3 regions of the Limnomicrobium aquaticum genome follow, and region 1 is predicted to be linked to each of the others. Evidence: riboswitches for the same ligand, from Rfam matches in the RefSeq annotation. Region 1 holds a riboswitch; each other region holds the start of a gene.

Region 1 (5,969 bases):
ATGGACAGGCACTGCATGGCGACTATCGAGCAGATCATCGAGGACTTCTCCTTTCTGGACGAATGGGAAGATCGCTATCGCTATGTGATCGAACTGGGCAAGGCGCTGCCGGATCTCCCGGCCCACGAGAAGACGGCTGAAAACAAGGTGCAGGGCTGCGCCAGTCAGGTCTGGCTCGTCAGCCATAGGGGCGAAGGGGCAGACCCGGTCATGACCTTCGAAGGCGATAGCGACGCCCATATCGTGCGCGGGCTGGTGGCCATCGTGCTGTCCATCTATTCCGGCCACAAGGCCTCCGAGATTGCCGCAACGGATGCGATCGACACGTTCAACACGATCGGGCTGGTGGAGCACCTGTCATCGCAACGGGCGAACGGGCTGCGCTCGATGATCAAGCGGATCAGGGCGGAGGCGGTCGCGGCGGCGGGGTGAGCTTGCGGGTTTGAGAAGTCCCTTCCCAACCCTCCCCACAAGGGGGAGGGCTATCGCATTTGAAATTCCTGGGTGACGGTGTGCGGTCCTCTCCCTCTTCTCCCCTTGGGGAGAAGTGCCGAACGCAGTGAGGCGATGAGGGGTTCCCATCTTGCGCAGGGGTCAAGAGAACCCCTCATCCGGCCCTTCGGGCCACCTTCTCCCCAAGGGGAGAAGAGGGAGCCAAGACAATTTGCACCTTCATATTGGCCATATGCGATTGCCCTGCCCTTGTGGGGGAGATGGCGGCAGCCAGAGGGGGTATTTCGCCCCCCCTCACAACTCCGGCCGAAACCCCTCCTCGCCCCATTGCCGCATCTCGCGCCGCGCCGGCGGCGTGTAGTGCCGGTGCAGCGCCATTAGTGCCGTTTTCAGCATCAGTTTGGCCGAGCGCGGGGGCCATTGGCGTTCGCGTTCTACCGTTTCCAACCCCTTCATGAAGCAGCAGATGTCGAGCGCGACGCCGGAGAGTTCGGGGCCCAGCGCTGCGAGTGCGCGGTTGACGCGCAGGCGCGCGGCGATTGCCGTGTCGGAGAGATCGGCGACACTGCCTCGATCGCCCTTGACGGATGTGCCGAGGCGCGGCTCGAAGCGCATGGTGATCTGCGGCTGCAGCTGGCCGCGGGTGAAATCCAGATGCAGGCGTTCGCCGGCAGCCAGCGCCTCGCACGGGAAATAGGTCTCGCCCGCCCTGCCCTTCAGCCGCTCAAGCGCTGAAAGCGGTGATTCGGCGAGGTTGCGGGTGACACGGACGGTCTCGCCATCGACGGAAGCGGTTGTCTCCTCGATGTCGCGATGCGGGCGAGCAAAGTCCGGCTCGGGCGTTTCGTGGCGCGCCAGATAGGCTTGCGCCTCGGGCAGCGGGCGGATGCGCGTGCCTTCACGGGCGATCAGCCCCTGCCGGGCGGCGAGGAGCAGGATGGCGGGCGCAACGCCGAACCGTGCCGTCGGCGTCCGCAGTTCAAGCGTCGCGGCCGATGCACCCGTCTTTGGCGCGGCGGTCGCGCAAATCTGCGCACCGGCGGGCGGCAGGGATTTGAGGAAACGGAGCAGCGCCGGCACGGATTTCGTCGCATTCTCAGTCATTGGCGACCTCGCCGACATGGCCGAAGGCGAGAAGAGCGATGCGCTCGATCGCGGCGACGAATTCGTCGAAGTCGCGGTCGTCGCGGCGATCCTCGACGACCGCGCAGGCATGCGCCACGGTGGAGCGGTCGCGGCCGAAGCCCTCGCCGATGGTGGTCATGCGCATCTGCAGTGCGACATGGCAGACATACATGGCGATCTGACGGATATGGCAGGCGAGCCGACGACGCTCGCGGCGCATGCCGATGCGGTCGCTGCAGACGAAGAGAAATTCCGCCGTCATCAGCCGCACCGACTGGCAGATGATGCGTTCCGGCCGCGCATCGCGCAGCGCCGAAAGCGGTTGCCGGGCAGGTTGCCGCCTCGGCGCGCGGGGTTCGGTGCGCTCTGCCGCCCCCGGATCTTTGCTGAGATTCATGAAAGCCTCCTACGTGATAGGAATTTATTCATACACCCTAGAGGGATTCCATGGATGTTTGGAAGCCGCCCTCAGCAATCTATGATTGTTTTTTCTTAAGTTTTCGGAAATTTGACGAATGTTTTGGGATTTTTTTCCTCATATCCTGAAACTGTGCATCACGAAAGAAGGGCGGGCTCCGCGAGGAGCCCGCCCTTTCCAAAGGGTGAAACAGTAATTGGATCAGGCGAAGTTCAGCCGGCCAAGCTCCGTGAAGCGGGCGAGCGCGCCCGAATTGCGCCAGGTCTTCATGATCGTCACCGTCGTGAAAGTGATCAGCGCCTCGAGACCGAAGACGGGCATGTAGGCGAGCGCCCAGCGGCCCCAGTCGACAAGGGCGAAACTGTCATTCGAGATCATCAGCCAGAAGGCAACCATGGCGGAGACGCCGGCATAATAGACCGCATCGATGCGCAGCACGCGGGCGAAGCTGAAGCGGTCAGCCGCGTTTGCGGCAAAGAGGCGCTTGCCGAAGGTCTCGTGGACGGCCACCAGCGGCAGCATGAGGGAGAGCGAGTTGACGCCGAGATGGAGGAGATCCTGCGGCTCGAAGAAGAAGCCCTGCAGCAGGAGGCCGAGCGCGAAGCCCAGCATGGCCGGCGTAAAGCCGAAGAGCAGGTAGACGGTCGTTGCGCCGATCAGATGCAGTTCGGACGGGCCGACGGCGAGATGCCAGGACTGCATGAGGACGGAAAAGACCACCGCCGCAAGGCCGGTCTTGACGATGTTGAGCGGCGCGCGGACGAGCGCCGGGAGCTGCGTGGCCACAACGGCGAGTGCTGCGGCATTGGCGGCTGCCACGCGCAGGGGATCGATGATTCCAGGTTCGATATGCATATTCGTTTCCTTGCTTTGCGCCCACCGCGCAAAAGGTGTTTTGTCGAACCGCAGCCTTGTGGCTGCGGCGGTCCATGGCAGGTCTCCTGGCTTGCGGGTCTTCGCCTTTTCCTTCGCCTTATCGGTCATCTTTGCTGGCATGTCGCGCAGGGACATGCCTCAGACCAATGGCATTCGAAGGAAGGCTCTCCGCTCACAGTTGCGGGGGCAGCCACGGTTTCGGGTCCTGATGGATACGCCTCACCGTGTTCCCTTTTAATCCTCGCGCCTCAAGGCGCGATGGAACCACTGTGACAAGTGCTAGATGGTTTGTTGGCCGCGGGCAAGCGGGTGAGCGCCACAGACTTGTGGAGTTGCGCCAGCGCAAAGTCTTCCGTCGCGATCTGAGCTATCCGGTCTGATAACGGATGGAGAATCACCCCACCGATTGGGCAAGAATGCCGCATTGACGTTTCACGTCCTGCGGCCTATCCGTGGTGAAGGACGAGGGAATTTATCTGCCGATGCAGTCGAAACGGGCGACATTGACGGGGATCGTGACGCGCTTCTTCTGCGCGATCGCTCTCCTGTCGCTTGCGCTTTCAGCCCCGGCGGAGGCCAATTCGCGCGCGCTGTCGAGCGAAGAAATCGCAGCCTACATGCTGCCGGACGGCTCGCTGCCGTCGCTCTGCGTCACCATTCCAGATGGCTCCGGCCAGGGCAAGATCGTCAAGCTGGGGGCCGACAGTCTCGGGCTTCATCATCATGACGTGATCCTGCCCGTTCCAGCCGAGACGGCCGGCGCGCGCCTCGTCATCGTGGCCGAAGGGCTCGATCCGGCGCGACCGGATGCGCTTCGCCACCGTCTTTATCCGCCCGGCGCCGGCCCGCGCGCACCACCCGCATCCGCCTGACAGACCGAACCGGCGCCGCGACCTTGTCGTGCGGCGCCCTCTGTCACGAGCGGATCCGCGCCACACCCTCATCGAGGCGGCGCAATCCGCCAGCCAAGCGGAATTTTCCCATGCTTCATGTCAACACGCGGCAAGCGATCCTGCCGCATCCCGTCACCGTCCATATCGGCCTGAAACCGGTGGAGACGGTGAAATCCTTCGTCAACTTCATCGCGCCCGGCGAAGATCTCGGCGTTTCCGAGACGAGCCCGCGGCTCTACCGCGTTGTTGATGGCTGCCTTGCCGTCTACCACCTTCTGGCCGACGGACGCCGGCAGATCACCGACATTATCGGACCCGGCCGGGCGATTGCGCAGCAGCCCGCGCATGACGGCAACCGCTCGATCAAGGCGCTGACCTATACCGAGGTCGAGGTGCTGGACCCCGCAGCAAACCCCGCACTGGCAGCCGAGACCGCGCTGGAGGCGCTGATGCGGCTGACCCGCCACGCCACGCTGCTGGGCCGCATGAATGCTGCGGAAAAGGTGGCCAACGGGCTTCTCGACCTTGCCGAACAATTCCCCCGCAAGCTGCGCCAGGGCCGCCCGGTGCTGACGCTTTATCTGACGCGCAGCGATCTGGCCGACTGGCTGGGGCTGACGATTGAAACGGTGAGCCGCACGCTCAACCAGTTCAAGCGCGACGGCGTGATCGACTACGCCCATGCCGAAATCGTGACACTCACCCGCCCCGAGCGACTGAAGGAAATCGCATCCGGCAACAACCCGACGACCTCGGCGCGCAGCAGCAAGGGAAAAGCAGCATGACCATCTTCAAGTCACTGGCGCTTTCCGCCGCCGCTCTTCTCCTTGGCGCAAGCACCGCGCTTTCGGCCACCGTCACCGACGTTCTCGATCGCAAGGTTGAGCTCGCATCGCCGCCGCAGCGCATTCTGCTCGGCTTCAACTTCGAGGACTTCATGGCGGTCGGCGGACCGGGCGTCATGGACCGCGTCGTTGCCGTTTCCGCCCCCGTCTGGCGCGACTGGCGGCCGGGACAATATGCGGCCTATGTAAAGGCGATCCCTTCCATTGCCGACAAGGTGGATGTGGGCGATGCCGAGGCCGGCACGTTCTCCGTCGAAAAGGCGATTTCGGCGCGGCCGGATCTCGTCATCCTCGCCGCCTGGCAGTTCAAGGCGCTGGGCGAGACGGTGAAGCAGTTCGAGGCGGCGGGCGTCCCTGTCGTCGTCATCGATTACAATGCGCAGACGCTCGACAAGCATCTGCGCTCGACAACGGTTCTCGGCGCGGTGCTGGGCCAGCCGGAGCGGGCGAAAAAGCTCGGCGATTTCTACAAGGGCTCTGTCGAGGACACGATTGCCCGCGTGAAGGAAGCCCAGAAAACCGAAGGCGGTCCGCCGAAGAAGGTCTATGTGGAGCTTGCCCAGAAGGGTCCGGGCGAGTTCGGCAATTCCTATGGCGACACGATGTGGGCCGGGGTGATCGACATGGCCGGCGGCGTCAATATCGCCAAGGGTCAGGTCGGCAACTGGGGGCCGCTGCGTCCGGAATATGTGCTGTCCGCCGCGCCCGACGCCATTTTCCTCGCCGGCTCCGAATGGTTGAGCAAGCCGCAGGCCGTTTCGGTCGGCTTCGGCGCCGACCCGGCGGTCGTCAACCAGCGGATCGCCGCCTATCTGAAGCGGCCCGGCTGGGATCAGCTGCCGGCGGTGAAGGCGGGCGAGGTTCACGCCGTCTATCACGGCGGCAGCCGCACGCTCTCCGATTTCGTCTATGTGCGCTACATGGCGAAGGTTCTGCATCCGAAGGCGTTCGAGGATGTCGATCCAAATGCGGAGATCCGCGCCTTCTACAAGGCCTGGCTGCCGATCGAGGCCACTGGCGTCTTCATCGAGCAATACAAGGCCGCCGTCCAATGAGCGAGGCCGCCGTTCTTGCAAGCCCGGCTTCAAGGACCGCGCGGGCCGGCGCGACGGGGAAACTCGTCGCGCTGGCGCTTTGCGGGCTGGCGCTGGTCGCGGCATTGGCCGTCGATCTTTCGACCGGGCCGTCCGGCATGCCGCTCGACACGCTCATTCCGACACTTCTTGCCGGGCCGCACGGGGCCGACCGCATGGCCGCCACGATCCTCTGGCAGCTTCGCATGCCGGAGGCCGCGATGGCGACACTGGTCGGGGCGTGCCTCGGCCTTTCGGGATTGCAGATGCAGACCATCCTCGACAA
Region 2 (5,969 bases), on a different contig from region 1:
CCAGTCCGCATTGCCCCAGCTGGTTTGCATGTCGGCCATGATGTTCGTGCCACCGGCGGCCTCGATCATGGCGCTCGGGATGGCAAACTTGCCGGCCGTGAACGGCTTGTCCTCTCCGGAATCGTAGAGGAAGACCCGCGTGCCGGCATTCTTGCCGACCTTGGCGCCGATCTCGGCCAGCTGCGCCTTCCAGCCGTCAATCAGCTTCGTAGCCTCGGCTTCCTTGCCGAAAATCTTGCCGAGCTTGTCCATGTCGCCGAACAAGAGGTCCATGGAGGCGGCGGGGCGGTTCTTGTCGAGATGGACGCAGCTTTCCGTCAGCACCAGTGTCTTGATGCCGTGCTCCGCCAGCGTATCCGGCGTCACCTCGCCGCCTGGCTTCATGCCGTAATACCAGCCGGCGAAGAAGAAATCGGGATTGGCCGAGAGGATGTTTTCCATCGTCGGATATTTCGGCGCAAGCTCCGGGATCGAGCCTTGCTCCTTCTTGAATTCGTCGTCCAGCTTGTACCAGCCGGACACGCCGGTGATGCCGACGATTTCGGGCTGGAGGCCGAGCGCGAAGGCCATCTTGGACATGTTGATGTCGTTGATGACGGCCCGCTTCGGGGCGGCCTCGAAGGTCAGCGGCTTACCGCAGCTATCGACCGTGACAGGAAAGGCAAAGGCGGAGCTTGCGGCCAGCGACAGCAGCAGGCCGAGGGTCAGGCGTCTCATGATGGTTCTCTCGGTCAGTGATGGGTCATGGAAAGGTCGAAAACCGTCAGCTCGCGGTTTTCATGCGGATGCGGCAGGCGCAGCAGATCGATACCGAAGACCTCGCGCACCAGATCGCGCGACAGGCTCTCGTCCGAGGAGACGAGCCGGCCGTCGCGCATGACGGCCACGCGGGTGGCGAAATCCGGCACGAGATTGAGATCGTGGAGAACGGCAACCACCGTCAGATCGAGTTCCGCGACCAGCGCCAGCAGCGCACCGCGAGCACGCGGGTCGAGATGGTTCGTCGGCTCGTCTAGGAAAAGAAAGCGTGGCTCCTGCGCCAGCGCGCGGGCAATCTGCGCCCGCTGGCGCTCGCCGCCGGAGAGAAGTCCCATTTCGCGCCTGGCGAGAGCTGAAAGTCCTGTGCGTTCCATGGCCGCGTCGATCAACGCGGCCTCCTCCGCGCGCGTCTTGCGCATCGCATGCGGAATGCGGCCGAGCGCGACGTAATCGCGAACCGAAATGCGCCGGTCCGGCTGGTCGGCCTGGCCGACGACGGCAATCTGGCGGGCGCGATCGATGGGTTTGAGACCATGAAGCGGCTTGCCGTCAAGCTCGACGGAACCGGCATACGGGCGGCTCATGCCGCACATCAGTTTCAGCAGCGTCGTCTTGCCTGCCCCGTTCGGGCCGATGATGGCCAGGCGATCGCCGTTGCGGATGTCGAGTGAAACGCAATCGACAATCGACGCGCCGTTTGCGGTGCGGAAGGTCAGGTCCTGGGCTTTGAGCGCAGTCAAGGTCATCTCATCTCTCGGCAATCGGCGCTGGAGAAGGATGATCGGCCATCAGAACGCCAAAACGCGCCCGATGGTCATCAGCACTTCCCGGCACACCCCGTCCGGTTGCTACGTGTCTTGACGGCAGGTCTCCTGGCTTGCGGGTCCAAAGCTCTATCTGCCTTCCCGGCCTTGTTCAGGCCAGTGGCATCGTTGACAGAGCCTCACCGCTTACAGTTGCGGGGGCAGCCATGGTTTCGGCCCCATTCGGGTCGTCCTCACCATGTTCCCTATTAATCCTTCCGGCTTGGCCTTCAGGAACCGTCACCGCCAGTTATGCGCCGCGCCGGACAATTGTCAAGCACGACCGCCGTCGCTTCATTACGTAATGTTATTACATTACATAATCGGAAGGCGTCAAGCTCGCTGGTGACGACAAGGCTAATTTGTCGGGCTCACGCGGGATTGCGCGGCGGCTGAAGCGACTTGCCCTGCACGAAAGTCAGCGGCACGATCTCGCCCCGGCGGCGGCCGATCTCCTCGTCAGGCGACAGAAGATCGAGCACCGTTTCACCCAGCCGCGTGCCGAGCGCATCGAGGTCGAGCCGGAAACAGGCGGGCGCAGGATTGAGAAAGCGCATCAGCGGGTTTTCGCGGAAGGCAACGACAGAAATATCCCTGCCGGCCTCAATCCCCATTTCTGCGAAGGCCGCATAGACGCCGGCGGCCGTCACTTCGGAGCAGAGCAGCAGCGCCGTCGGCTGGCCCGCCATGCCAGCCACCTGCTTGCCGAGGCTGAAGCCGCCGAGTTCGCTGGTCGGCACGCGGATGAGCAGGCTCTCATCCACCGGGATACCCGCCTCCGCCAGGCCCTTCAGATAACCGGCCTTATAGTGATAGCCGAGCGCGACATCGTTATCCGGCAAACCGACGGCGATGCGCCGGTGGCCGAGCTTCACGGCCTCCTGCACCGAGCGGCGCGCCACGCCCTCGAAATCAAGGTCGATCCAGGAATAATTGCCCGGCGTCTCGCTGCGGCCGAGCGTCATGAAAGGGAGTTTCGACTTCGCCAGTTGCGCGATGCGGTGATCGACGCGGCGCGTGGCGGTCATCACCAGCGCATCGACGATGCCGCGCGCGATGACACGCGACAGGAACTCGACCGGATCGTCCGCCGAATGGCAGGGCAGGATCACCAGATCGTAGCGCTGTTCGGCGAGATAGAGGTTCATCGCATCGAGCACGACATAGAAGAACTGGTCGCCGGCCTGATGCGCGGGATGGCCCGTCTCGATGACGAAGCCGATCGTGTTCGTTGCCCCGCGCCGGAGCGAGCGCCCCGACTGGTTGGCGACATAGCCAAGTTCGGTGGCTGCTTTGAGAACCTTTTCAAGTGTTTCCGGGTGAACGCCGGGGCGGTTGTTGAGCGCACGTGACACCGTTCCGATGGAAATATTGAGATGGTCGGCCAGCCGACGGATGTTCATAACGCGTGCCTCGTAAACGTTTCCAAGATTTTCTTGACACGTCTCTAGACCCATGGCAACTTTCGTAAACGTTTACGAGACGACCGCGACGGAGGAAGCGCGGCGTTCTGGGAGGAGATCTGGTATGCTGACCGCCGTCATGGCGGGGTGCGGAGCTATGTCCGATGGATGGCTCGTAGCACTTCGTGAAATTCCCTTTCTGAAGGACAATGTGCGCCTCGTCGGCATGGTCGATCTCGACCCGCAAGTGGCCGTGCGCCGCGCCGAAAAGCATGGGCTCGATGGCATTTCCATCAGCGACGATCTTCCCGACATGCTGACTCAGCTGAAGCCCGATCTGCTCTTCGATCTCGTCGTTCCCCCGGCCCGCTTCGCAGTTGTCGAGGCCGGTCTTGCAGCCGGCTGCAATGTTCTTTCCGAAAAGCCGATGGCGAACACGCTTCCCGAAGCCAAGGCACTGGTCGAGCTTGCGGAAAAGTCCGGCAAGGTCCACGCCGTCATCCAGAATCGCCGCTTCCTTGCCGGCATCCGCCGCGTCAAGGCGCTGATCGAGACCGGGACGCTCGGCGAGCTCACCGCAGTGCATGTCGACTTCTTCATCGGCGCCCATTTCGGCGGCTTCCGCGACGCGATGGACCATGTTCTGCTGCTCGACATGGCGATCCACACATTCGATGCCGCCCGCTATCTCATCGCCCGCAAGCCAGTCTCCGTCTATTGCCGCGAAACCAATCCCAAGGGTTCCTGGTATGCGCATGGCGCGGCAGCGGACGCGCTGTTCGACTTCGAGGATGGCGTGGCCATGACCTATCGCGGCTCGTGGTGCGCGGAAGGGGCGAATACGGCCTGGGAAGCCACTTGGAGGATCATCGGCACGAAGGGCACGCTGCTCTGGGACGGCAATGAGGGCTTCGAGGCCCATGTCGTCGCCGGCGATGAAGGCTTCTTCCGGCCGCTCGAAGCCATTGAAGTCCCGCCGCTCGGCGAGCCGCTGATCGAGGGCCACGGCGGCGTGATTGCCGACTTCGTCCGCTCGGTCCTGAACGGCGCTACCCCGCTCACCGTCGGCTCCGACAATATCCAGAGCCTCGCCATGGTCGCCGCGGCCATCGAGAGCGCCAACGCAGGCGAAAAGCGCCGCGTCGATTTGACTTGAAAGAGGAACCTCCCATGACCAATCCCGCAAAAGCGATCCGCATCGGAACCATGGTCGCCGCCCATGGCGGACAGGCCGCCGAGCGCATCGGCCAGATTGCCGATCTCGGCTTTGAAAGCTTCGAGCCCTTTTTCTGGCAGACCACCAACGGGCAGAACCTTGCGGATCTCGGCAAGCGCTGCGTGGAAGCAATCGGCGACCGCGATATCACCATCTCGACGCTCGGCATGTTCGGCAATCCGCTGGAAGGCGACAAGCTGGACCTGGAAACGCTGCAGGGCTGGAAGGATTGCATCGACAATGCCCACCACTTCGGCGCGACCTGCGTTGCCGGTTTCACCGGCCGCGTCCGTAACAAGCCGCTGACCGACAGCCTGCCGCGCTACCGCGAAATCTGGAGCGAACTGGCAAAGCGGGCCGCCGACAAGGGCGTGAAGATCGCGTTTGAGAACTGCGCCATGGACGGCAACTGGCAGACCGGCGACTGGAACATCGCGCATAATCCGGATGCCTGGGAGCTGATGTTCAACGAAACGCCGGACGACAATCTCGGCCTCGAATGGGAGCCCTGCCACCAGCTCGTCTATCTCATCGACCCGCTGCCGCAGATCCGCAAATGGGCAAGCAAAATCTTCCACGTTCACGGCAAGGACGCCACCGTGCGCTGGGATGTGGTGCGCGAGCACGGCATTTTCGGCAAGCATCCCTTCGTCTTCATGCGCACGCCGGGCTTCGGCGACAGCAACTGGACGGACATCATCAGCGAGCTTCGTCTGGGCGGCTATTCCGGCGCCATCGATATCGAGGGCTGGCACGATCCGGTCTATCGCGATGCGCTGGAAATGACCGGCCAGGTGCGTGCGCTCAACTACCTGAAAGATTGCCGCGGCGGCGACTTCGTCGACATCACGGCGCAATATGAAGGCGGCGACCCGTCGCTTTTGTGAGGAGGAGACGCCGGTAGACCGGCAACATCGTCATCATGATCAAAGGAGGAGTATCATGACTATTGCAAAGCTGATGGGCGCGGTCGCGCTTGTAACGCTCTCGACGCCCGCATGGGCGGAGCCTGTCACCATCAATCTCTGGACCGTCGACCGGCCCGGCGAATATCACTACAAGATGGCCGAGGAATTCTCGGCCAAGAACCCGGATATCAAGGTCAATGTCCGCTCGGTCCAGTTCCCGGACATGGTCAACGAGCTGGCGAAGGCCATGGCGACCGGCGAAGCGCCGGACGTGACCTACATCGACAACCCGGACGTCGCACTCTTTGCCTCGCGCAAGCTGCTGCTCGACATGAAGCCGATGATCGACAAGAGCACCGTCATCAAGCTCGACACGATCTTTCCCGGCCCGCTGGCGTCCGTCAGCTACAAGGGTGGCGTCTACGGCGTTCCGCGCGGCGCCAACACGATCGCGCTCTACTATAACGCCGACCTGTTCAAGGCCGCAGGCCTCGATCCGGCCAAGCCGCCGAAAACCTGGGACGAGCTTTACGCGGCCGCCAAGAAACTGACCAACAAGGACAAGGGCGTCTATGGTCTGGCCTTCTCGGCAACGGCCTCGGAAGAAGGCACGTTCCAGTTCCTGCCCTGGCTGCAGATGGCAGGTGGCGACTATAACAAGGTCAATGTGCCGGGCGGTGTCGAGGCGCTGACGCTCTGGAAGAAGTTCATCGACGAGGGTCTCGCCTCCAAGGACACGCTGATCCGCGGACAGTGGGACTCCACCGGCACGTTCAACGCCGGCAATGCCGCCATGGACATTTCCGGCCCCTGGGAACTGCCGCGCATGAGCAAGGATGCGAAGTTCGACTATCGCGTAGCACTCCTGCCCGTGCCGAAG
Region 3 (5,969 bases), 810 kb from region 1:
TTGAACAGGCAGACTATCGATGACGCGCTTGCCGCGATGCGGGGGCTGTTTCCCGAAACGCCGCTGCAGCTCAATGATCACTTGAGTGCAAGGTATGGCGCCGAGATCTGGCTGAAGCGCGAGGACCTGTCGCCGGTGCGCTCCTACAAGATCCGGGGCGCGTTCAACTTTCTTCGAAAGGCGATCGGTAAGGGCGGGACAGGGCAGACCTTCGTCTGTGCTTCCGCCGGCAACCACGCGCAGGGTTTTGCCTATGTCTGCCGCCATTTCGGCGTGCGCGGCACCGTCTTCATGCCGGTGACGACGCCGCAGCAGAAGATCGAGAAGACGCGCATCTTCGGCGCCGGCTTCATCGAGATCAAGCTATTCGGCGACTTCTTCGACCAGTGCTACAAGGCCGCCCGCGACCATGCCGAAGCAACCGGCGCGATGATGGTGCCGCCCTTCGATCATCCCGATATCATCGAGGGACAGGCGACTGTCGCGGCAGAAATTCTCGCACAACTGCCAGATGGCAGCGTGCCGGATCTGGTCATTATCCCCGTCGGCGGTGGTGGATTGTCCTCCGGCGTCACCGGATATCTGGCGGGAACCGTAGTGAGGGAGGGCTTTACCTTCTGCGAGCCGGAGGGCGCGCCGAGTCTGAAGCGGGCGCTGGAGGCGGGCGGGCCTGTGACGCTCTCCAAGGTCGACAATTTTGTCGACGGAGCGGCGGTCGCCCGGATTGGCGATCTGAATTTCGCGGCGCTTTCGACCTTCTCGCCCGATCAAGTCATGACTATTCCCGAAAACGCCATCTGCGTCTCGATGATCGAAATGCTGAATATCGAGGGCGTGGTGCTGGAGCCTGCCGGGGCGCTGTCGATAGCCGCGCTCGCGCAGATGCCGGCGGAGCGATTGAAGGGTAAGCGCGTCGTCGCCATCGTATCGGGTGGCAATTTCGATTTCGAGCGGCTGCCGGATGTGAAAGAGCGCGCCATGCGCCACTCCGGTCTCAAGAAGTATTTCATTCTGCGGCTTGCCCAGCGTCCCGGCGCGTTGAAGGATTTCCTGAACCTGCTCGGTCCAGAGGATGACATCGCTCGTTTCGAATATCTAAAGAAATCCGCCCGCAATTTCGGCTCGATCCTGATCGGGATAGAGACGGCCAAGCCTGAGAATTTCGGACGTCTCACTGAAGCCTTCGAGGCTGCAGGCCTTGGATATCAAGACATTACCGAGAACGAAATCCTATCTAGTCTTATTATCTGAATATTCTATAATCGAAATATCAGATTATAGAATTTCTGCCACCTGCTCCTTCGGACGGCCCAGGCGGATGCCTTTTTCGGAGATCACGATGGGGCGCTCGATGAGGATCGGGTTGGACAGCATTGCGTCCAGAAGATCGTTGTCCGTCAGCGACGGATCGTCGAGGCCCAGTTCTTTGTAGAGCGGCTCCTTGCGGCGCATGATCTGCCGCGGATTCATCTCGAGCGCCACAAGCATGCGGACAAGCTCGGCGCGCTCCGGCGGGTGCTTCAGATATTCAACGATCGCGGGATCGTGACCCGCTTCACGGATCATCTCCAGCACGGCACGGGAGGTTGAGCAGCGGGGATTATGCAGGATGGTGATGTTCAAGATGCGTTCCGGGTCATGCGTTGCCGATGCCCGACGCGTCCGTCAGGCATCCGTGTCATACCCGGTCTGGCCGGCGTCGATGAGCGCTTTCAGCGTTTTCAGCCCGTTTTCAACATCTTTCCGGTCCTGGGGCGAGGAATAGCTGATACGCACGGCGTGGTGAACCTTGTCGGAGCGCGCCGGCTTGAATTCGTCCTCGTCGTCGATGAGGATGCCACGGTCAAAGGCAGCCTGCTTGTAGGTGCCGGCGTGCCAGGGCTCGGGCAGCCGCAGCCAGAAGAAGGGCGCGCCGCGCTGGTGGCTGATGTCAAGATCGCCGAAGATCGCCTCCACCATTTCCTCGCGCGCCCGGCATTCGGCCAGAACCTGCCGGCGGATCGTGCTTGCGGTGCCGGACAAGACGAGTGACGCGCAGAGTTCGAAAAGCAGGAAGGGAATGCCGCCGGTCGAGAGCTTGTGGGTGATGTTGACGCGTGCGGCGAAATGCGGCGGGCAGGCGACCCAGCCGCCGCGCACGCCGGCGGCCACGGACTTCGAAAGCCCGCCGATATGGAAGGTCTTGTCGGGCGCGAGTTCGGCGAGGAAGGGCAGGCCGTCCTCGGCCATGGCGCCATAGAGATTGTCCTCTATCAGCCAGACATTATGGGTCCGCGCGATCTCCGCAATCGCCTTGCGCCGCTCGACCGACAGCGTGACGGCGGTCGGGTTCTGGGCAGACGGCATGAGGAAGATGGCCTTGGGATGCTTCTGGGCACAAACGCGCTCCAGATCGTCCGGCAGAATGCCGACCGCATCGGAGGCTACGGTGACAATGCGCCGGCCGGTCATGGCTGCTGCGCGCGACACCTGGGCATAAGTCAGTTCCTCGAAGGCGATATAGTCGCCCGGCTGCGAAATCGCGTGGATGACCGACATGATACCGGCATGCGCGCCAAGAACGGGAACAATGCAGTCGACCGTGGGCTGCCAAGAGGCGTTGGAAAGCCACTTGCGCCCCGCTTCCTTCCAGCGTTCCGGTATGATGCGGGTGTAGCTCGAAATCTCGTCGCGATAGTCGCGCACGGTGCGCGTCAGGAATGTCTCGATCGGGCCTGATTGTCCCACATCGGGCGCTGCGGTCGTATCAAACCGCAGCTTGCCCGCAGGCGGGACGGGCAGGCGGGTGCCTGAGAAGGCGCTGACGATGCGGTCGCGTCCGTCATTGGCCGGCTCCTCCTGTTGCTGCAGGACATACGTGCCGCGCCCAACCTCGCCCGAGACAAGGCCACGTTCGCGCACCAGGGCATAGGCCCGGCCAATTGTACCGATTGTCACCTTGATGTCATAGGCCAAGTCGCGCTGGGGCGGAAGCTTTGCGCCGGGCGGCAGAATGCCGGCGGCGATGTCGGCCTCGATCTGATCGGCCAGCCGCACATAGAGCGGTCCCGAACCTTCCTGCAGTGATGGTAGCCAATTTGTCATGGTGACAATTATCCGTATTGCAGCAATCTGCGAGTCAATTGATAAGGCATTATAGCTAGGTTTCAGCGGTAGGCAAGAAAGGTCCGCAAGAAGGGTGACAATGATGGAAACGATGGAGACAATGATGGACGGTGTATCGCTCGAACGGGCCCCGGTCACGACCGTGACATTTGGTACCCGCGTTGCGAAAGTCCTTGCCGCACTCCGCTGGGCCTTCGTTCTCAATCGCTCGCGCATTGCGCTTTCGGAACTGACCGACGAGCAGCTCGCGGATATCGGGGTCAGCCGGTATGAGGCCGAGCGCGAGTGCCGCAAGGTGGGGCTGTTTTGAGTCGCGCCTCTCCCCGTGTGGGAGAGGACGGAAAATCAGCACCTTAGCTTTAGCTAAGTGCCAGATTTTCCAGGTGAGGGGTCCCGATTGGGCCCCCAAGCATCTGACGCAATCACACCTCACCAAGCCTGCCGGGCCAATCGCCTTCGGCCTGCCGGGCCAATCGCCTTCGGCTTATTGGGGCATGCTATCCTCTTCCACAAAGGGAGAGGAGGGCGTCCTCCCTTGCCTTCCCACTCTCCCTATGCAATCTCCTTCCGTGTCAGGTGCCCGCGCAAGCGGGAGAATCGGGAAGCCGGTCAAAATCCGGCGCGTGCCCAACGCTGTGAGAGGGGACGCTGGTCGCATGTTGGAGCCATCGCTCTTTTTGGGCGGGCTACAGGCCACTGGAGTGATCCGGGAAGGCCCAAGCGACTCTGGCGGTTGATCCTCAAGCCAGAAGACCGGCCTGGCGAGATAGCCTCAGCCTGCGCGGACGGCGGGCGGGTTTCGCATTGCGGGGATTTGCGATGGCGAAGCTTGATCTTGCGGCAGAGTGCGATGCGCTCGCCGAGGCGGGAGCCTTTTCATCCGATGAGCGGGCGGCCGTTTACCGCGCTATCCAGACGCGCCGCGATGTCCGCAGCCAGTTTCTGCCGACACCCTTGCCGGATGACCTTGTCCAACGCCTTTTGAACGCGGCCCATAGCGCGCCTTCCGTCGGCTTCATGCAGCCCTGGAATTTCATTCTTGTGCGGAAGCCCGAGACCAGGGCGCGTGTCGCGCAGGCCTTTGCCCGCGCCAATGCGGAAGCTGCGGCGATGTTCGAGGACGAGCGGCAGGCGGCCTATCTGCGGCTGAAGCTCGAAGGTATTGAACAGGCGCCGCTGTCTATCTGCGTCACCTGCGATCCGACGCGGGGCGGCAGGGTGATCCTGGGGCGCACGCATAATCTCAGAATGGATGCCTATTCCACCGTCTGTGCGGTGCAGAATCTCTGGCTCGCGGCCCGCGCGGAGGGCGTGGGCGTCGGTTGGGTCAGCATCTTCCATGAAGACGAGGTCAAGGCCTGCCTTGGGATTCCGACGCATGTCCAGATCATCGCCTGGCTTTGCGTCGGCTTTGTCGACAGGCTCTATACGGAGCCGGAACTGGCCCTCAAGGGCTGGCGGCAACGGCTGCCGCTTGAGGAGCTGGTGTTCGAGGAGGGCTGGCAGGGCGAAGGGGGCAGGTGATTTCCCATTTCATTAGGCTTATGGCTTCAGAAGAAGGGCACCGGAGCCCGATTCTGCAAGGTGGTCGTCCTTGTTCAGCAAGGGACACCTCTCCACGCTGAGACATCCGCAGCCGATGCACAAGGACATCTTGTCCCGGAGCGCCGTCAGAAGCGCGATGCGTCTGCTGAGGCTGTCATGCCACCGTTCCGCCAGACGCGCCCAGTCCTGTGTAGACGGCATTTCGCCGGACGGAAGGATCGCAAGGGCAGCAGCGATCTCCGAAAGCGGAATGCCTACGCTCTGAGCCACCTTGATGACAGCAATTCGCCGCAGGACGGCGCGGGGATAGATCCTTTGTTTCCCGGCCGTGCGCTCGGCCGCGATCAATCCCTTCCGCTCGTAGAAATGCAGCGTCGAAATCGGCAATCCGCTGCGCCTTGCTACTTCGCCGATGCTCAATCGTGTCTTCGGCATGAGATTCTCCTTGATCTCAACCAATGTTGAGGTTGTAGAAGCAGGCTGTCAACTCCGGGAGACAGGCATGACGCCAGCAGAAAAGTCAGGTTTAGACACGCCGCAACCCTGCGATCACAGCGGCGAGCCGCCCGCTTCATCGCGATCCGGCCTGAAGGTCGGCCTTCTCATTCTGCTGGGCTTTCTATGGAGCTTCCGGATCGTCGCGATCAAGGAGGCAAGCCTCGCCGGAATTTCGACGCAAGTAACAGTTTCCGCTTCAATCATTGGGATGGCCATTGTCTTCTCGACGATCGCGCTTATCCGCGCCTCATGGCCGCCACTCGATCGAGCGACCATCACATTTTACATCATCGACGGCATTCTGGGGTTCGTGATGCCCTTTATCCTGGAAGGCGTCGTTGCGCCCAGACTGCCGGTTTTCGTGTTTGTCGTCATCATTTCCACCATGCCGGTGATCACCCTTGCGCTTGCGGCGGCCACCGGTACGGAGCGCGTGACGGCGATTAAGCTGCTGACCATCGGACTCGGTTTCTGTGTCGCGCTTCTCGTGGCCTTCGACACGGGTTTTTCCGGATCGGTGCCGCATTTCGATTGGGTCTTCCTCCTGCCTGCTTTTGGCGTGCCCGTGTTTTATGCGGCCAACACCGTGTTCGTGGCGTCGCGCTGGCCCAAGTCGGCGGATGCGATCCATGTGGGGCAGGCGCAGGCTTTGGTCCTATCGGTAGCGGCACTGCTCGGATTTGCGGTGTCGGGTTCTCTCGGGGAGCTGGCGGAGGTCGGTCGCAACATACCCGCGGTCATGTCGATTTCGCTGGGCGAGGGCGTGGCCCTGCTGATCTATCTGAAGATTATCCGGGATTTCGGCGCCACGACTGTTGCAT

Evidence for each region. A riboswitch is a leader RNA that binds a small molecule or an ion and turns the genes downstream of it on or off. The one in region 1 is predicted to bind cobalamin.
Region 2: another riboswitch for cobalamin. It lies ahead of ABID16_RS13410 (ABC transporter ATP-binding protein); the one in region 1 lies ahead of ABID16_RS08130 (energy-coupling factor ABC transporter permease).
Region 3: another riboswitch for cobalamin. It lies ahead of bluB (5,6-dimethylbenzimidazole synthase); the one in region 1 lies ahead of ABID16_RS08130 (energy-coupling factor ABC transporter permease).

Annotation. Positions count from the first base shown of each region.
Region 1 is NZ_JBEPMB010000001.1:1,621,964-1,627,932, forward strand. Features, by position in the region: gene ABID16_RS08115 (SufE family protein) at 16-432, shown strand; gene ABID16_RS08120 (DUF6456 domain-containing protein) at 748-1,557, opposite strand; gene ABID16_RS08125 (helix-turn-helix domain-containing protein) at 1,550-1,975, opposite strand; gene ABID16_RS08130 (energy-coupling factor ABC transporter permease) at 2,198-2,851, opposite strand; cobalamin riboswitch at 2,911-3,148, opposite strand; gene ABID16_RS08135 (hypothetical protein) at 3,355-3,744, shown strand; gene ABID16_RS08140 (Crp/Fnr family transcriptional regulator) at 3,855-4,550, shown strand; gene ABID16_RS08145 (ABC transporter substrate-binding protein) at 4,547-5,665, shown strand; gene ABID16_RS08150 (FecCD family ABC transporter permease) at 5,662-5,969, shown strand, end outside.
Region 2 is NZ_JBEPMB010000003.1:384,916-390,884, reverse strand. Features, by position in the region: gene ABID16_RS13415 (ABC transporter substrate-binding protein) at 1-717, opposite strand, end outside; gene ABID16_RS13410 (ABC transporter ATP-binding protein) at 732-1,505, opposite strand; cobalamin riboswitch at 1,605-1,819, opposite strand; gene ABID16_RS13405 (substrate-binding domain-containing protein) at 1,934-2,965, opposite strand; gene ABID16_RS13400 (Gfo/Idh/MocA family protein) at 3,090-4,121, shown strand; gene ABID16_RS13395 (sugar phosphate isomerase/epimerase family protein) at 4,136-5,068, shown strand; gene ABID16_RS13390 (ABC transporter substrate-binding protein) at 5,124-5,969, shown strand, end outside.
Region 3 is NZ_JBEPMB010000001.1:812,091-818,059, forward strand. Features, by position in the region: gene ilvA (threonine ammonia-lyase) at 1-1,251, shown strand; gene arsC (arsenate reductase (glutaredoxin)) at 1,276-1,623, opposite strand; gene ABID16_RS04045 (aminotransferase-like domain-containing protein) at 1,666-3,084, opposite strand; gene ABID16_RS04050 (DUF1127 domain-containing protein) at 3,185-3,415, shown strand; cobalamin riboswitch at 3,663-3,881, shown strand; gene bluB (5,6-dimethylbenzimidazole synthase) at 3,925-4,629, shown strand; gene soxR (redox-sensitive transcriptional activator SoxR) at 4,648-5,085, opposite strand; gene ABID16_RS04065 (DMT family transporter) at 5,063-5,969, shown strand, end outside.